Thiorhodovibrio frisius: one gene and its partners. The protein of the gene in region 1 binds, or shares a complex with, the protein of each later gene. Links are inferred from orthologs where the notes say so. Each region holds a gene or a part of one and is shown in the gene's direction. Other genes may lie near its edges. The genes, in order: rne, eno and pnp.

Region 1 (6,024 bases):
CTCCAACACCTGGTGCAAATCCTCAGGCAGGGGGGCGCGCACCACCAAGGGCTCAGCCTCTGGATGCGGGCGAAAGCCGAGCTCGGCGGCGTGCAAGAATAAGCGATTCAGCCCCAAGCTGCTCAGATGTTGATTGTGGGTGGCATCGCCGTATTTATCATCGCCAGCCACAGCCGCACCAAGATGGGCCGCATGCACGCGGATTTGATGCGTCCGCCCAGTCCCCAGCCTGACATCCACCAGAGTAAAACCAGCGAGTGTTTCCGCCCGCCGGAAACCGGTCCGCGCCTCCTTGCCCTCGGCATGATCGACCCGCACCACCCGCTCACCACCGCGCAGCAGGTTCTTGCGCAGCGGTGCGCGCACATCGACCCGCTCACGCGGCAAGCCGCCCACCAGCAGGGCCTGGTACCTCTTACGAACCTGCCCCTCGCGCAATTGCTGATGCAACCAGCGCAAAATCGCCGGCTTTTTGCTGATCAGCAAGCAGCCCGAGGTCTCGCGATCAAGCCGATGGACCAGCTCGAGCGACTGCTGCGGTCGCATGGCTCGCAACGCTTCGATCAGTCCCAGACTGAGCCCACTACCGCCATGCACCGCAAGGCCTGAGGGTTTGTCGATCAAAATCAGGCCCTCGTCTTCATACAGGACTGCATCCAACAGCCGTGCCTGCAATCCCGCCGTTGGCGTGACCGCAGGCGCCGCCGGGGTGAGGCGCAGCGGCGGCAAGCGCAGGGAGTCACCAGCCTCGAGCCGGGTTGCCGGCTTGACACGGCCACGGTTCACCCGCACCTCGCCGCTGCGAATAATGCGATAAACCAGGCTGCGCGGGGCACCTTTGAGGTGCGCAAGCAGGAAGTTGTCGATACGCTGCCCCTGATGGTCCGCACCGATCTCAAGGTAGCGAACCCCGCCCGGGGTTTGGTTGCCTGCGCTCGTAGACAGCTCGGCCGGCGGCTTAGCGACCGGCTCAGGAGCCGGCTCAGTCATGGGCACTCGCTGGGGTCTGATGGGTTTTTGTTTGCTCAATGGGTGTTTCGCTGCTATCTTGACAGGTCGCTATCGCAGGGCGCCATTGAACGCAGGCAACCTGTCGATATGCGTTCGCTGCGCCAGCCGGTCTAAACCGCTGGCGCCGCTAACCTGACAGTCTATGTCGGAATTGGAGCCAGCATCCTGCCATTGTAGGCCGAAGGCCACTGCCAGATGCGCGATTTCTCCGGGGGCTTGCCTCCGAAGGTCGGCTCGACCGGCAGCGCGCGAGAAAACCACCGGTTATCAGCCTTGATGACAGTGGCACAAGGGCTTGATTCCCTGGGGTGACCGGGACCAAGAGCTTTAGAAAGGTGCCGATCAAAGCAAAAACCGGCTCGCCGCAATCACACCTGAGCCAGGCTCAGGTGGTGGCAGAACATTCAAGCGCGACCCCGTCGGGGTGCGCAACCATGATTGATCCGCAGGCTCTGGCGGAGCCTGCGGACCGAAAAACAACAACCTAAAGAGCGCGCAACAGTATCGATGCACATCCGGATCAGTGATGAGCGCGCGCGAGGCCACAAGCCGTCGCGCCGCGACCTTGCCCGGACGCCATCGCCGCCAGGCCCCGCTACCGCCCGGGACCTGCACTGGCCGGCTGTGAACAGAGACCCACCATGGGGTCTGTTCACAGCCGCCAGAGCGCGCTGTTCAAGAGATTTTAACCACAATGAAAAGAATGCTGATCAACGCAACTCAACCAGAAGAGTTGCGTGTCGCCATCGTCGATGGTCAACAACTATTCAACCTTGATATCGAGTCCCCCGGTCGCGAGCAAAAAAAGGCCAATATTTACAAAGGGATTATTACCCGGGTCGAGCCCAGCTTGGAGGCGGCCTTCGTCGACTACGGCAGCGAGCGCCACGGGTTCCTGCCTCTGAAAGAAATCGCACGCGCTTACTTTGACGGCGATGCGGCCAAGCCTGGCACCAAAAACAACATCCGCGAGTTGATCCGCGAGGGCCAGGAGGTCGTGGTCCAGATCGACAAGGAAGAACGCGGCAACAAGGGCGCGGCCCTGACCACCTTTATCTCGCTCGCCGGTCGCTATCTGGTACTAATGCCAAACAATCCGCGCGCCGGTGGCGTGTCGCGCCGCATTGAGGGCGCGGATCGCAGCGAGTTGCGCGAGGTGCTCAGTCAGCTCGATATCCCCGAGGATACCGGGCTGATCGTGCGCACCGCTGGCGTTGGCAAGAACACCGAGGAACTCCAGTGGGATCTCGACTACCTCAAACAACTCTGGGACGCCATCAAGACCTCAAGTGAGGAGCGCAAAGCACCTTTCCTGATCTATCAGGAAAGCGATGTGATCATCCGCTCCATCCGCGATCATCTGCGCGCGGATATCGGCGAGATCGTGGTCGATGATCCCAAGATGTACGAGAAGGCACAGGCATTTGTGCGCTCGGTCATGCCGCATAACCTGAAGAAACTCAGGCTGTATGACGACGAAGTCCCGCTGTTCACCCGCTATCAGATTGAAAGCCAGATCGAATCCGCCTTCCAGCGCGAAGTGCGCCTGCCCTCTGGCGGCGCTCTGGTGATCGACCACGGTGAAGCCCTGACCTCCATCGACATCAACTCAGCGCGCGCCACCAAGGGCGCGGACATTGAGGAAACGGCCCTCAACACCAACCTGGAAGCCGCCGATGAAATCGCCCGGCAACTGCGCTTGCGCGATCTGGGTGGCTTGTTCGTCATCGACTTCATCGACATGACACCGGCCAAGAACCAGCGCGACGTCGAAAACCGTCTGCGCGACGCGCTGAAACAAGACCGCGCCCGGGTGCAGACCTCGCGCATTTCGCGCTTTGGCCTGCTGGAGATGTCACGCCAGCGCCTGCGCCCGTCGCTGGGAGAATCCAGCCAAATCGTCTGTCCGCGCTGCAAGGGCCAGGGCACAATTCGCGGGGTTGAATCCCTCGCACTCTCGGTGCTGCGCATCGTCGAAGAAGAGGCGATGAAAGACAGCACTGCGCGCATCCTGGCCCATCTGCCCATTTCAGTCGCAACCTACCTGCTCAATGAAAAGCGGCGCGCGGTGCTCACGGTCGAAGACCGCCACCAGGTCGAGATTCTGCTGGTGCCAAACAAGAGCATCGAAACCCCTGAATACCGCATCGAGCGCGTCCGCGGCCAGGACGTGATCCAATCCGGCAGCGATGAGGATGTCAGCTACCAACTCAGCGAAGAGCTAACCACCGAGGAGATCCTCTCACAGGTCGCAACCAGCCGCCCAGCTGACGAGCCGGCGGTCAAGCAACTCGCGCCTTCCATGCCCGCCCCCCACCGCAGCGAGCCCCCAACAGCCGAACACCGCCATGCGGGCGCCACTGCGGCAGCCACCCATGAGCGCAACGAGAATCTGCTCAAGCGTCTGTGGGTCACCTTCTTCTCGGGCGGCGACAGCCAGGCAAACGCGTCGCAGGATTCGGCCTCCGCTTCTGCAGCCGCTGCCAAGCGCGAGGAACCGGCGCTCGCAAGCGAGGCCCCACCGGCCCGCGGCCGTTCACCGAGACGCGGATCGAGCACTAGCAGCGAGCGCCAAGGCCGCGTGAGCGAGAGGTCGCGGCGCACATCTTCAACAGACAGCCAATCCGAATCCGGCACCTCCGCGACCGAGAGCCGGGCCAGCAGCGGCCCGGCGAGCGACACTGCCAGCGATCAGCCGAGCGACGGGCAATCGCAACGCACGGAGCGCTCACGCTCCAGTCGCCGCGGTGGACGCGGACGCGGCAAGAAATCCCCAGTCAATCAGGACAATGGCGGCAATCAGGCGGAAGCCAGTGCTACGCCCAAAGGGGGACGGAGCTCACCAGCGGAGGCATGGGCCAACCCAGACCGCAAAGGCGCCGACCAACCAGCCAGCGGTGAACAAGGCCCATCCGACAAAGCGCGCAGGGATTCCGCTGCCCAAACCCCAGACTCCGGCAAAACTGACGAACCCGCCGCGCGTGCCGAGCAAAACAGCTCCTCTGACGCGAACAACCAGAACGGAGACGGCGAAGCACCGCGTCCGCGCTCCAGCCGCCGGCGGCGCGGCGGTCGTAACAGACGCAAGCCAACCTCCCCGGCAGCGACCAACGGGGATTCCCAATCCACTGCCGAGGCAACATCAGACACACCGGCAGCTGAGGCCCGTCAAGACGCGCCCACGTCAGGCAATGCAGATTCCGCGCGCTCACAGCCTACAGAAAGACAGAATGCACGGCGGCCGGCCAGGGAAGCGACGCCAGCGCCGTCTGAACCCCAGCGGGAAGCAGCCGACCCAATGCCAGCGCCAATACCAGCACCCGCTTCGATCCCGGCGCCTATCCCAGGGTCCATATCAGCGGAACCTCGGCAACCAGCTATTAAAGGATCGGAAGCATCGCCATCGTCACCTGAATCCATGAGCAGGCCAGCAGAGGCTGCACCTCTTCCCAAAACGGAAAAGCTGCCACCAAGCACGCCGCCCGTTGAAAAAATAGTCTCGGAACCAAAACCACTCGGACAGCCCGGGGACTCACCCGTCACGCCATCAACACCACCGGCGCCAAGGAAACAAGAGCAGCACATCGGGGAGTCAGGCCAGCCAAGGACCGAGCTTCCGCCCCAACCCCGCCCGCCTGCTAGTGAGTCCGGGCCGAGCACCCTGGATAGACCAACAGACCAGGGAAGCCCCCAACGTGAATCAGCAAACTCATCCGCTGGGATGCCGCCGCGCCAAGACAGTTAGAGCAGGTAAGAAATCTGCGGACATGGCCCCACTGCCGTCCGCAGATTTGCGCCCAATTTGCCACCGACAGGTTCTGACCGCGAACCATGTGGAACATATCGACCGCCAACTGGGTTAACATAGCCGTTCAATAATCTATTTCTGGCTGCGCCTGTGATCCCTGGCCCGGCTGTTCGTAAAAGCGCGCCGCCACACTGCATTCGATGCTCAAACTCTTCCTCCTCACATCGAAGCGCTTTGTCAGCCTGGCCATCCAGAGCTTTGCTCGCCATCCGGCAATCGACAACGGATCACTTCGGCTCCGCGCGCGTCGACGCCTGGTGATGATTGGCTTTCTGCCTTTTCTCGCCCTAGTGCTCGCCATCCATTGGCTGGGCTTTCTGCTCGATGAGATCTTCTTTCGCGGTTACCGGAAGGTTCCAATTCGCGAGCCACTTTTCGTACTTGGCGTGCCGCGCAGCGGGACCACCAATCTGCATCGGGTCCTGGCCCGGGATGAGCAATTCACCACCTTCAGCACCTGGGAGAGTCTCTTTGCACTCTCGGTTAGCGCGCGCAAGTTCTGGCTGGGGCTGGCGCGACTCGACCGCTCCCTGGGCGGCCACCTCGCCCGTCTGCTCGCATGGATGGAAAAACATGGCTTCGCCGCCATGGACGATGTGCACCCCATGACACTGAGCGCACCAGAGGAAGATTATTTTGCCCTGCTGCCAATTCTCTCCTGCTTCATCCTGGCGCTGCCCCTCCCTTTCAATGAGCGCCTGTGGGACATCGGACAATTCGACCGGCGCATTCCAGCCGACGAACAGGAGGCGATACTCGCATATTACCGCCTCTGCCTGCAGAAGCACCTCTACGTTCACGGCCCGGACAAACGCCTGCTGTCCAAAAATGCCGCCTTCGCGCCCTTGGCGGGTGGACTCAGCCGCACCTTTCCAGATGCTCGCTTTTTAATTTGTCTGCGCGAACCCGAGCGCACCCTGCCCTCGCAGCTCAGCTCTATTGGTTCGGGTCTTGAGTTCTTCGGCACGAGCGCGCGCAGCCCCTGGGTGCGAGATCGGTTCATCGAACAGCTGCGGTTTTATTACCTGAACCTGGCGGCCCAATTGGGACAAACACCGCCCGAGCGCTGTGTCTGGATCGGTATGAATGCCCTGCGCAAGAATCTCCACAGCGCGCTGACCGACGCCTACCGACAGCTTGGACTGCCGATGTCCGATACCTTCGCCGCCATCCTGGAGCAAGAATCCGAGGCGAGCCGTCGCTAT
Region 2 (5,343 bases), 930 kb from region 1 along the record:
CTCGGCGCCAACGCGATGAAAGGCTTGGCAGGCCGGTCTGCCGACGGGCCAGAAAACATTGCTCCGCCCGACATTGCTCCGGCCGACATCGCGATGGTCGAGATTGGCGGCACCGTGGGTGACATCGAGTCGCTGCCCTTTCTTGAGGCCATCCGCCAGATGCGCGTCGAACTGGGGCGCGAGCATGTGCTCTTTATGCATCTGACGCTGGTGCCCTACATTCGCACCGCCGGTGAGATCAAGACCAAGCCGACTCAGCATTCGGTCAAGGAGCTGCGTTCTATCGGTATTCAGCCGGACATTCTGCTGTGCCGCGCCGAGCAGCATTTGCCGGATGACGAGCGGCGCAAGATCGCGCTCTTCACCAACGTGGGCGAGGAGGCCGTCATCTCGGCGGTGGATGCAGACAATATCTATCGGATTCCCTCACTGTTGCATGCCCAGGGCCTCGATGAACTGGTAGTCAAGCAGTTTGGGCTCGATGTTCCGCCAGCGGATTTGTCCGAGTGGGATGCGGTCTTGCGCGGTTTCGAGACGCCGCGCGACCGGGTCGTCATCGGCATGGTTGGCAAGTACATGGACCTGACCGAGGCTTACAAGTCGCTGTCTGAGGCTCTGGCTCACGCCGGAGTGCATGCGCAGGCGCAGGTTGAAATCCGCTATCTTGATTCCGAGGAGATTGAGCGCTCGGGCACCGGCGCGCTGGATGGCCTGGATGCCATTCTGGTGCCCGGGGGTTTTGGCGAGCGCGGCATTGAGGGCAAGATTGCCGCCGTGCGCCATGCGCGCGAGCAGCGCATTCCCTATTTGGGGATTTGTCTCGGCATGCAGGTGGCGGTGATCGAATACGCGCGCAATGTTGCTGGCCTTGAGGGCGCGCACAGCACTGAGTTTTTTAGCGACACCCCGCATCCGGTGATCGCCCTTATTACCGAGTGGGCGACCGAGGCCGGCACGCGCGAGCGCCGCGATGCCAGCGCCGACAAGGGTGGCACCATGCGCTTAGGCGGGCAAAACTGCCGGCTCGAGCCTGGCAGTTTGGCGCGCGGAATTTATGGCAGGCATCAGGTTCGCGAGCGCCATCGCCATCGCTATGAATTCAATAATCAGTATCTGGATCCAATGAAGGACGCCGGTCTGCGCTTTTCGGGGTGGTCGCTCGACGGGCGCTTGGTGGAGATTGTTGAAATTCCGGATCACCCCTGGTTCATCGGCTGTCAGTTCCACCCTGAGTTTACATCCACGCCACGCGACGGCCATGCGCTCTTCCGCCGCTTTATTGAGGCGGCGCGTGATTACCGACGCGCGCGCGCTGGGTGACTTTGGATATGAACCTCTGCGGCTTTGAAGTCGGCCTTGATCAGCCGCTGTTTCTGATCGCTGGCCCCTGTGTAATTGAGAGCGAAGGGCTGGTGTTGGAAGTGGCAGCCGAGCTCAAGGCGGTTACCGAGGCGCTGGGTATCCCTTATGTTTTCAAGGCATCCTTCGATAAGGCAAATCGGTCATCCATCGATAGCTTTCGTGGGTTAGGCTTGGAGACCGGGCTGCGTATTCTTCAGCGGGTGCGCAGCGAGGTTGGGGTGCCTGTGCTGACCGACGTGCATGAGGATACGCCGCTCAGCGAAGTAGCCGATGTGGTCGATAAACTGCAAACGCCGGCCTTTTTGTGTCGGCAGACCAATTTTATCCAAAATGTGGCCGCGCAGGGCAAGCCGGTAAATATCAAGAAGGGTCAGTTCCTGGCGCCCTGGGACATGGCGCAGGTGGTGCGCAAGGCGCGTCAGACTGGCAATGAGCAGATTCTGGTGTGTGAGCGCGGTGTGAGCTTTGGGTATAACAACCTGGTCTCAGACATGCGCGCGCTGGCGGTGATGCGCGAGACCGGCGCTCCTGTGGTGTTTGATGCAACCCACTCAGTGCAGTTGCCGGGCGGGCAGGGCCATGCCTCCGGTGGGCAGCGGGAGTTTGTGCCTGTGCTGGCGCGTGCGGCGGTGGCGGCTGGGGTGTCGGGTCTCTTCATGGAGACCCACCCGAACCCGGAGCAGGCCAAGAGTGATGGGCCCAATGCCTGGCCGTTGGGGAAAATGCGCGATTTGCTGGAGATATTGGTGGGCATTGACCGGCTGGTCAAAGCGGGGGACTTGGCTGAAGCCTCTTTGATTGGGGCTGCCGTTGGCCGCGTGTGAGCAGACAAAGGGTCATTCCGTTAAGTAGGGATTTGGCGGTCAGCTTCTAGCCCAATTGGAGCTGTTTTGTAAAATTTGTTTGATTCGGTGCGTGAAGCCGAAATGCAGGCGAATCAAGTCGCCTCTGCCTTGTTAATCGCCGCCAGACAGCTTTGCATCCAAACCCGATTTTCGATTTTTCATCATTTCACTTTCTGGAGCATTCACCATGTCTGAAATTGTCGAAGTCCGCGCGCGGGAGATTCTCGACTCGCGCGGCAATCCGACCGTTGAAGCCGATGTTATCACCGCCGATGGCGCGATTGGTCGTGCTGCCGTGCCTTCGGGCGCTTCGACCGGTTCGCGTGAGGCACTCGAGCTGCGCGATGGCGATAAATCCCGCTACGGCGGCAAGGGCGTACTCCATGCTTGCGCCAATATCGGCGGAGAGATTCGCGAAGCGGCGCTGGGCATGGAAGTGTCGGATCAGGTCGCGCTTGACGAGCGCATGATCGCACTTGACGGCACCGAGAACAAAGGCCGCCTCGGTGCCAATGCCATTCTTGGTGTGTCTATGGCGGCCGCCCATGCTGCCGCGCAGGAAAAAGCCCTGCCGCTGTATCAGTATCTTGGCAATGGCAACTATCGCCTGCCGGTGCCCATGATGAATATCATCAATGGTGGGCAGCATGCCGATAACAGCGTCGATTTTCAGGAGTTCATGATTTTGCCGGTGGGTGCGCCGAGCATCCGCGAAGCGGTGCGCTATGGCGCCGAGGTTTTTCATGCACTCAAATCCGTACTCAAGGGGCGTGGGCTGGCTACCTCTGTGGGCGACGAGGGTGGTTTCGCGCCCGATCTGCCGTCAAACGAGGCGGCGATTGAGGTCATTCTCGAAGCGATCGAGAAAGCCGGCTACAAGGCGGGGCAGGACATTTACCTCGGCATGGACGTGGCGGCGTCTGAGTTCTACGAAAACGGCCGCTACAATCTCAAAGGCGAGGGCCGCACCTTGGATGCCGCCGGCATGACGGATCTGATGCTCGAATGGTGCGCCAAGTATCCCATCATCAGCATCGAGGACGGCCTGGCCGAAGGCGACTGGGATGGCTGGAAGGATCACACCGAGCGACTTGGCGCGAAGGTGCAGGTGGTGGGCGACGATCTTTATGTCACCAATACCAAAATCCTCCAGGAAGGCATCGACAAGGGCATTGCCAATTCCATTCTGATTAAGGTCAACCAGATCGGCACTCTGACCGAAACGCTGGCAGCGATCAACATGGCCCATGGTGCCGACTACACCGCCGTGGTCTCGCATCGTTCGGGCGAGACCGAGGACACCACCATCGCCGATCTGGTCGTCGCCGCTGCGACCGGGCAGATCAAGACCGGCTCCCTGTCGCGTTCTGATCGCGTCGCCAAGTACAACCAGCTGATGCGTATCGAGGATCAACTTGGCGATAGCGCGGTCTACGCCGGGCGCTCGGCGTTTCGGTATCTGTAACGTGGTGCGGATCGGAACACAGCGCGCGCTATGACTTCGATACGCTGGCTGGTGCTGGTTCTGCTTGCCTTGTTCGGGCTGCTGCAATACCGCCTGTGGGTGGGGGAGGGCAGTCTGGCGCAATTGCATACGCTAAAGGGGCAGATTGGCGAGCAGCAGGTGGAACTTGATCGCCTGCGCGCGCGCAATCAGGCGCTGATTGCCGAAGTGGAAAGTCTGAAAACCGGCTTGGCGGCTATTGAAGAGCGCGCCCGTTTCGATCTCGGCATGATCCAGGACGGCGAGCTGTTTCTGCAGATCATCGAGAAGTCGGCCGCCGAGCGCGCGCGCCGTCGCGCCGAGCCGGCGGGGGAGCACTGATGGCATCAGTGGGCCAGACGGCCCGGCAGTCGGCTCAGGTGGCCGCTGCCTGCTGGGTACTCATCCCGGCAGCCGGCGTCGGCCGACGTTTCGGCGCCGCCCGGCCCAAGCAGTATCTGGAACTCGATGGGCGCCGGGTAATCGACCGCGCGCTTGACTGCTTTCTGGAACATTCCGGCATTCGCGGTTGCGTGGTGGTGCTGCATCCGGATGATCCCTATTGGCCAGAAGGTCCCCATGCGGATCATCCCGGCGTGCTGCGCGCCGATGGCGGAGCGGAACGCTGTCACTCGGTGCGCAATGGGCTGGACGCGCTGGCGGCAGTGGCTGATGAACAGGACTGGGTGCTGGTGCACGATGCCGCCCGGCCCTGTTTGAGGCGCGCGGACTTGGACAGCTTGTTGGCGGTGCTGGTGAGAGAACCCGTGGGCGCGCTGCTTGCGGTGCCGGTGCACGACACCGTCAAGCGCGCCAACCCTGAACCAGCTGCCAATGCGGCGGCACCAGGGGCAGTTCTGACTGCGGATGTTCTGCCGCGAACTGTGTCGGTCGCCGAGACAGTGCCGCGCGCTGACCTCTGGCGCGCCTTCACGCCCCAGGCCTTCCGGCTCGGGCAGCTGAGACAGGCGCTGGACTTCGCCTTTGCCCATGATCAACTGGTGACCGACGATGCCAGCGCCATCGAGCTGCTCGGACTGAGCCCACGCCTGGTGGAAGGCCACAGCGATAATATCAAAATCACGCGCCCCGAGGATCTGGACCTGGCGCGCTTTTATCTCTCGCAACAGGCTGAACAAGCCAAACAGACACAACCGGAGTCGGCATGCTGATCGGGCAGGGAATTGACGTGCATCGTTTCGCCTCGGGGCGGCGACTGGTGTTGGCCGGGGTCGAGGTCGCGCACGAATTCGGGCTTGAGGCCCATTCCGATGGCGATGTAGTAATTCACGCCCTGTGCGATGCCCTGCTCGGCGCTGGCGGCTTCGGCGACATCGGGCATCATTTCCCGGACAATGATCCGGCCTTCAAGGATATCGACAGCCGCGTGCTGCTGCGCCGGGTGATGGAAACGCTGGCAACGCAGCAACTGTCCCTGGTCAATGCCGACCTGACCATCGTCGCTCAGGCGCCCAAGCTCGCCCCGCATATCGCGGCGATGCGCGCCTGCCTGGCCGGTGACATGGGCTGCCCTCCGGCACGGGTCAACATCAAGGCCACCACCAGCGAGCGGTTGGGTTTCACCGGGCGTGGGGAGGGCATTGCGACTTTCGCCGTGGTGTTGCTTGAGCATCCACCGGGCTTTCTGGACTG
Region 3 (5,388 bases), 2.0 Mb from region 1 along the record:
CCATACCACCAAGTTTTCAAGCTTTCTGCTTGATGCCGATAAGCGCTACCGGGTGCGGGTGCGCCTGGGCGAAACCACGACCACGGCAGATGCCGAGGGCGAGATTCTCGAACGCAGACCGACTGATGGGGTGACCGAAGCTGGCGTGCTGGCCTGTATCGAGCGCTTTGTTGGCGACATCGAGCAGCTCCCGCCCATGTATTCAGCTGTGAAGCACCAGGGCCAGCGGCTCTACAAGCTCGCGCGCGAGGGACGGGAAGTTGAGCGCCAGCCGCGCGCGATTCGCATTCACCGCCTTGAGTTGACGAGCTTTGCTTTGCCGGATCTGGAACTCGATGTGCATTGTTCTAAGGGCACCTATGTGCGCACCTTGGCCGAGGATATCGGCAACTGCTTAGGCTGTGGCGGTCATGTCATTGGTCTGCGGCGCACCGGCGTCGGCCCTTATATTGAGGGCGACACCCGCTTTGTCACCATGGATGAGCTGCAAGCTCTGGCCGATGCGGCCCGGGACGCGGATGCCGAGGATGGCAGCGCGCCGCCCTTGCACGAGCGGCTGCAAACCCTTGATGCCTTGTTGCTCTCGCTCGATACCGCGCTGGGCCACTGTCCGGCGCTGCGCCTGTCCGCTGATGCAGCCTTTTACCTGGGGCAGGGGCAGCCGGTGCTGGTGCCGCAGGCACCGACCGAGGGCATGGTGCGACTCTATGACCAGTCAGAGCGCTTTCTTGGGGTGGGCAGCATTCTCGACGACGGCCGGGTGCAGCCAAAGCGACTGGTCTGAAGCCAGACAAGATTTTTTAGCCGGGCGGGCGGTTCAAGGCGGTATGAGATTCGACGAAAATCGCCTAAACTGCGCGCTGAATTTGATGAGACATTATCGCTATTGGGCCGGTTTCCCTGAAGTCATTGTTGGGGAAACAGCGGGCTTCGCACAGCGGAGCATTCGCGGCCAAGTATTCAACAGATAAGGAGACACACAATGACAATGACTGCGGAAGACAAAAGACAGGTTATCGCCGAGCATGCCCGCGGCACCAACGACACCGGCTCACCCGAGGTGCAGGTCGCTCTGCTGACGGCGCGCATCAAGCAATTGACCGGGCATTTTAACGAGCACAAACACGACCACCATTCCCGTCGCGGTCTGGTCCGCATGGTTAATTCCCGACGCAAGTTGCTGGACTATCTGAAAAGAAAGGACATCGACCGTTATCGTGCGCTGATCCAGACGCTCGGCCTTCGTCGTTAATTGCGCATCCTTCCATGGTGCCGGCCCCAAGCGTTGCGAGCGCGGGCCGGCGCACCGCTCTGGCCCGTTATCGCCGGGCCGTTGCCGCCACGGCAAACGCTGGTGCGCAGTCAGCCCCCCTTTCAGACCTAACGAGGCTTATTTCCAGTGACTCATATCACCAAGACTTTCCAATACGGGGATCAGACCGTAACGCTCGAGACCGGCGAGATCGCCCGCCAAGCCGATGGCGCGGTCATGGTCAATATGAACGACACCGTGGTCCTGGTCACGGTGGTCATCGACAAACGCGCGACTGTCGAAAAAGACTTTCTGCCGCTGACCGTCGATTATCAGGAAAAAACCTATGCCGCCGGGCGCATCCCAGGCGGCTTTTTTCGTCGTGAAGGGCGCCCGAGCGAGGCCGAGATTCTCACCTCACGCCTGATCGACCGCCCCATCCGTCCGCTGTTCGCCGATGGCTTTGGCCGTGAGGTGCAGGTCATCGCCACGGTCAAGTCGCTCAATCCGGCAGTGAATCCAGAGGTGCCCGCACTCATCGGCGCCTCCGCTGCGCTGGCCATCTCGGGCGCGCCCTTCAATGGGCCTATCGGTGCCGCGCGCGTGGGCTATAAGAATGGGGAATACCTGCTCAATCCAGCCATGATCGGCCTGACCCCAGACAGCGATCTGGATCTGGTGGTTGCCGGGACCGAACAAGCCGTGCTGATGGTGGAGTCCGAGGCGCGCGGTCTGTCCGAGGATGTCATGCTCGGCGCTGTGCTCTTTGGTCATGAGCAGATGCAGGTTGTCATCAATACCATCAAGGAACTGGCAGCCGAGGTTAACAAGCCGCCTCTGGAGTGGACCCCGGCGGCGACCGATGCCGAACTGGCGCAAGCGGTTGCGGCCCAGGCCGCCGATGGTTTGGGCGAGGCCTATCTCATCAAGGACAAGATGGAACGCTATCGCGCGCTCGATCGGGTGCGCAATGCGGTCTACGCCGAGCTTTCCGGAGAGGATGAGAAGTGGCCGCAAGCGCTGGTCTATGCCGCGCTCGAGAAGCTGGAAAAATCCATTGTGCGCGGGCGTATTCTGCGTGGCGAGCCGCGCATTGACGGCCGCGACACCAGCACTGTGCGTCCCATCAGCATTCGCACCGGCGTGCTGCCGCGCACCCACGGCTCGGCGCTCTTTACTCGTGGCGAGACCCAGGCCTTGGTGGTCACCACGCTCGGCACCGAGCGCGATTCGCAGATCATCGATGCCCTTGATGGCGAGCGGCGCGAGCCCTTCATGCTGCATTACAACTTCCCGCCCTTCTGCGTGGGTGAGACCGGCCGGGTCGGTAGCCCCAAGCGGCGCGAGATCGGCCATGGTCGTCTGGCCAAGCGCGGCGTGATGGCCGCCATGCCGAGCATTGAGGAGTTTCCCTACTCAGTGCGGGTGGTCTCGGAGATTACCGAGTCCAACGGTTCCAGCTCCATGGCCAGCGTCTGCGGCACCAGTCTGTCGTTGATGGACGCCGGCGTGCCTATTAAAGGGTCAGTGGCTGGCGTGGCCATGGGTCTGATCAAAGAGGGCGGCGAGTTTGCCGTGCTGACTGACATCATGGGCGACGAGGATCACCTCGGCGACATGGACTTCAAGGTGGCAGGTACCGCCGAGGGGATTAACGCCCTGCAGATGGATATCAAGATCGAGGGCATCACCCGCGAGATCATGCAGCAGGCGCTGGCGCAGGCCAAAGATGGCCGGATGCACATTCTCGGTGAGATGAATAAGGTCATCGACCACCATCGCTCTGAGATGTCCGAGCATGCGCCGCGCATCATCGAGTTCAAGATCCATCCGGAAAAGATCCGCGATGTCATCGGCAAGGGTGGCTCCACCATCCGCGCAATCACCGAGGAAACTGGCGCCACCATCGACATCAACGACGATGGCGTGGTCAAAATCTTCTCGGTGCAGAAGTCCGCTGGCGAAGAGGCGAAAAAGCGCGTCCGCCTGATCACCGCTGATGTCGAAGTCGGCAAGATCTACGAGGGCAAGGTTGCGCGCCTGATGGACTTTGGCGCCTTTGTCACCATCCTGCCCGGACGCGATGGTCTGGTGCATATCTCGCAAATCTGCGAGGAACGGGTGCAGAGCGTCAGCGACAAGCTCTCGGAAGGCGACCATGTGCGGGTCAAGGTGCTGGAGGTCGACAAGCAAGGCCGCATTCGCCTGAGCATGAAGGCGCTGAGCGATGAGGAACGCGCCGCTCCGGCTGAGTAGTTCAAGTCCCTGGGCGGGAATAGGCGAGGACAGATCAGCGAGCCGTGTCTTTAACGACGACTGAAACAGTCAGCTCCCAGCATGGACGACCGTGCTGGCGGGCTTGGCACTGGCTGGCGCTGCTGCTGGGTCTGGCCGCATTGCTCTATGGTGGCACGCGCTTGCTTGGCATGTCCTCAGGGGTCGAGGTGTCGCAGGCGCGGGTTGGCGACCTGCCTCTGACACTCTATCAGCCACGGCAGGATGATGAAGGTCAGGGCGCCTCGGTGCCAGGGCCCACTGTCGTTATTGCGCACGGCTTCGCCGGCTCACGCCAACTGATGCGCTCCTTTGCGCTCAATCTGGCGCGAAATGGCTATCGGGCGGTAAGCTTCGATTTTCCCGGTCATGGTACCCACGGGGCGCCGCTTGGAGGCGGTCTGGGTTCTCCAGAGCGTCTGAGCTCTCTGCTTGACGCCCTGACTCAGGCTGTTGCCTTTGCCCAAGGGCAGAATCTTCCTGGCGGATCATCGCCGCTTGGCCAGAACTCTCCAGAAGAACCGCATCAGTCCGCTGGTCTGGCCCTGCTCGGCCACTCCATGGCCGGCGATATTCTGATCCACTATGCGAAGGCGCACCCTGGGGTGAAGGCCATTGTGGCCGTATCGCCTTATCTATCGGAGCCGATTGGCGCGGACTTTACGCCTGATCTGCTGTTCGTCTACGGTGCCTATGAGCCCGAGATGATTCACCAGCAGGGGTTCGAGGCCATGGCAGAAGTCGCTCCGTCCGGGGTTGAGCTAGAAACCACCTATGGTGATCTGAGTGAGGGCAGGGCGCGACGCCTGGTGATGGCCGACGGGGTGGAACATATCGGGGTGCTCTTTAATGGGCAGGCCCAGCGCGAGGCCCTTGACTGGCTGGATGCCAGTTTCGGTCGGCGCACACCTGAGCAACCCCCGGCGCGGGCCATTGTGACTGCGGGTGCGGGGCTTGGCTGGCTATACGCCGGGCTTTGCCTGCTCGCCTGGCCGCTGTCGCTATTGTTGCCGGCAATGGCCAGTCGCCCTTTGGGTGCGGCCTTGCGCTGGCGCAAACTGGCCATTGCCGGCTTTATGCCAGCTTTATTGACGCCCCTGTTGCTGTGGCCAGTGCCGAGCGATTTTCTGCCGCTGCTGATCGGCGATTATCTGGCGCTGCATTTTCTGCTCTACGGCCTGCTGACCTGGGGGGCGTTGGCGCTGGTGGGTGGTCTGCCAGATGGGGCGAGCTTCGCGCGCGCGGGGCGCGCGAGTACAGCTGGCGTTCTGGCGATAGGCGCCACAGCCTGGCTAATTTACGCGGTGGTGGGCTTTGGCTGGCCGACGCATCAACTGGTGGCGAGCTTTTTCCCGCCGCTGACACGTCTGCCGAGCTTTTTGGCGCTGTTGCTCGGCACTTTGGTCTACGCGAGTGCCGATGCCTGGCTGGTCCATGGGCAGGGCGGCGCCCGCGCGGCCTCGCTGTTCACCAAGGTGCTGTTTCTGCTCTCCCTAGTGCTGGCGGTGGTGCTGAATCTGGACGAGTTATTTTTTCTGGTGATTATCGTCCCGGCGATCCTGCTGCTGTTTGTTGTTTACGGCTGGCTGGATTTTCTGTCCTATCGGCGCACCTGGCAGCCCTTGCTGGGTGCCATAGCGAGCGCACTGGTGTTTGCTCTGACGGTGACTGCGACCTTTCCTGTCGTGGCCTGATTAAAGGCTAAAGCCACCAGGTTTCCGCGCCTCCAAGCCCCATGTTCCAAACCCGCAACCGCAAGCCCGGAGTGACAACTCCGGGCTTGCGGTGCTGGGATGGTGCGAAGCCTCTGGCGAGACCTTGGGTTTGTGTCTGGCCGCGAAGGCCGCAAGGTCATTCGTCAA

The links.
Region 2: the proteins of rne (region 1) and eno are in contact, whole or in part, in a solved structure (PDB 2FYM), measured with the Escherichia coli proteins. The link is inferred for Thiorhodovibrio frisius from one-to-one orthologs.
Region 3: the proteins of rne (region 1) and pnp are in contact, whole or in part, in a cryo-EM structure (PDB 9QH0), measured with the Escherichia coli proteins. The link is inferred for Thiorhodovibrio frisius from one-to-one orthologs.

Annotation. Positions count from the first base shown.
Region 1 is NZ_CP121471.1:2,950,539-2,956,562, forward strand. What follows is about bases 1,370-4,956. They hold rne (ribonuclease E), read left to right. Parts: upstream 1,370-1,705; coding sequence 1,706-4,756; downstream 4,757-4,956. Also shown: Thiofri_RS13600 (RluA family pseudouridine synthase), read right to left, coding at 1-990; Thiofri_RS13610 (sulfotransferase), read left to right, coding at 4,960-6,024. UniProt on the Escherichia coli protein: Endoribonuclease that plays a central role in RNA processing and decay. Required for the maturation of 5S and 16S rRNAs and the majority of tRNAs. Also involved in the degradation of most mRNAs.
Region 2 is NZ_CP121471.1:2,018,345-2,023,687, forward strand. The notes cover bases 1,628-4,533. They hold eno (phosphopyruvate hydratase), read left to right. Parts: upstream 1,628-2,394; coding sequence 2,395-3,672; downstream 3,673-4,533. Other genes in these bases: kdsA (3-deoxy-8-phosphooctulonate synthase), read left to right, coding at 1,628-2,186; ftsB (cell division protein FtsB), read left to right, coding at 3,703-4,032; ispD (2-C-methyl-D-erythritol 4-phosphate cytidylyltransferase), read left to right, coding at 4,032-4,533. Also shown: Thiofri_RS09440 (CTP synthase), read left to right, coding at 1-1,320; more of kdsA, read left to right, coding at 1,329-1,627; more of ispD, read left to right, coding at 4,534-4,862; ispF (2-C-methyl-D-erythritol 2,4-cyclodiphosphate synthase), read left to right, coding at 4,856-5,343. UniProt on the Escherichia coli protein: Catalyzes the reversible conversion of 2-phosphoglycerate (2-PG) into phosphoenolpyruvate (PEP). It is essential for the degradation of carbohydrates via glycolysis.
Region 3 is NZ_CP121471.1:974,314-979,701, forward strand. The notes cover bases 1,003-3,953. They hold pnp (polyribonucleotide nucleotidyltransferase), read left to right. Parts: upstream 1,003-1,399; coding sequence 1,400-3,508; downstream 3,509-3,953. Other genes in these bases: rpsO (30S ribosomal protein S15), read left to right, coding at 1,003-1,252; Thiofri_RS04745 (alpha/beta hydrolase), read left to right, coding at 3,553-3,953. Also shown: tRNA pseudouridine(55) synthase TruB, read left to right, coding at 1-784; more of rpsO, read left to right, coding at 983-1,002; more of Thiofri_RS04745, read left to right, coding at 3,954-5,220; Thiofri_RS04750 (PilZ domain-containing protein), read right to left, coding at 5,378-5,388. UniProt on the Escherichia coli protein: Involved in mRNA degradation. Catalyzes the phosphorolysis of single-stranded polyribonucleotides processively in the 3'- to 5'-direction. Also involved, along with RNase II, in tRNA processing.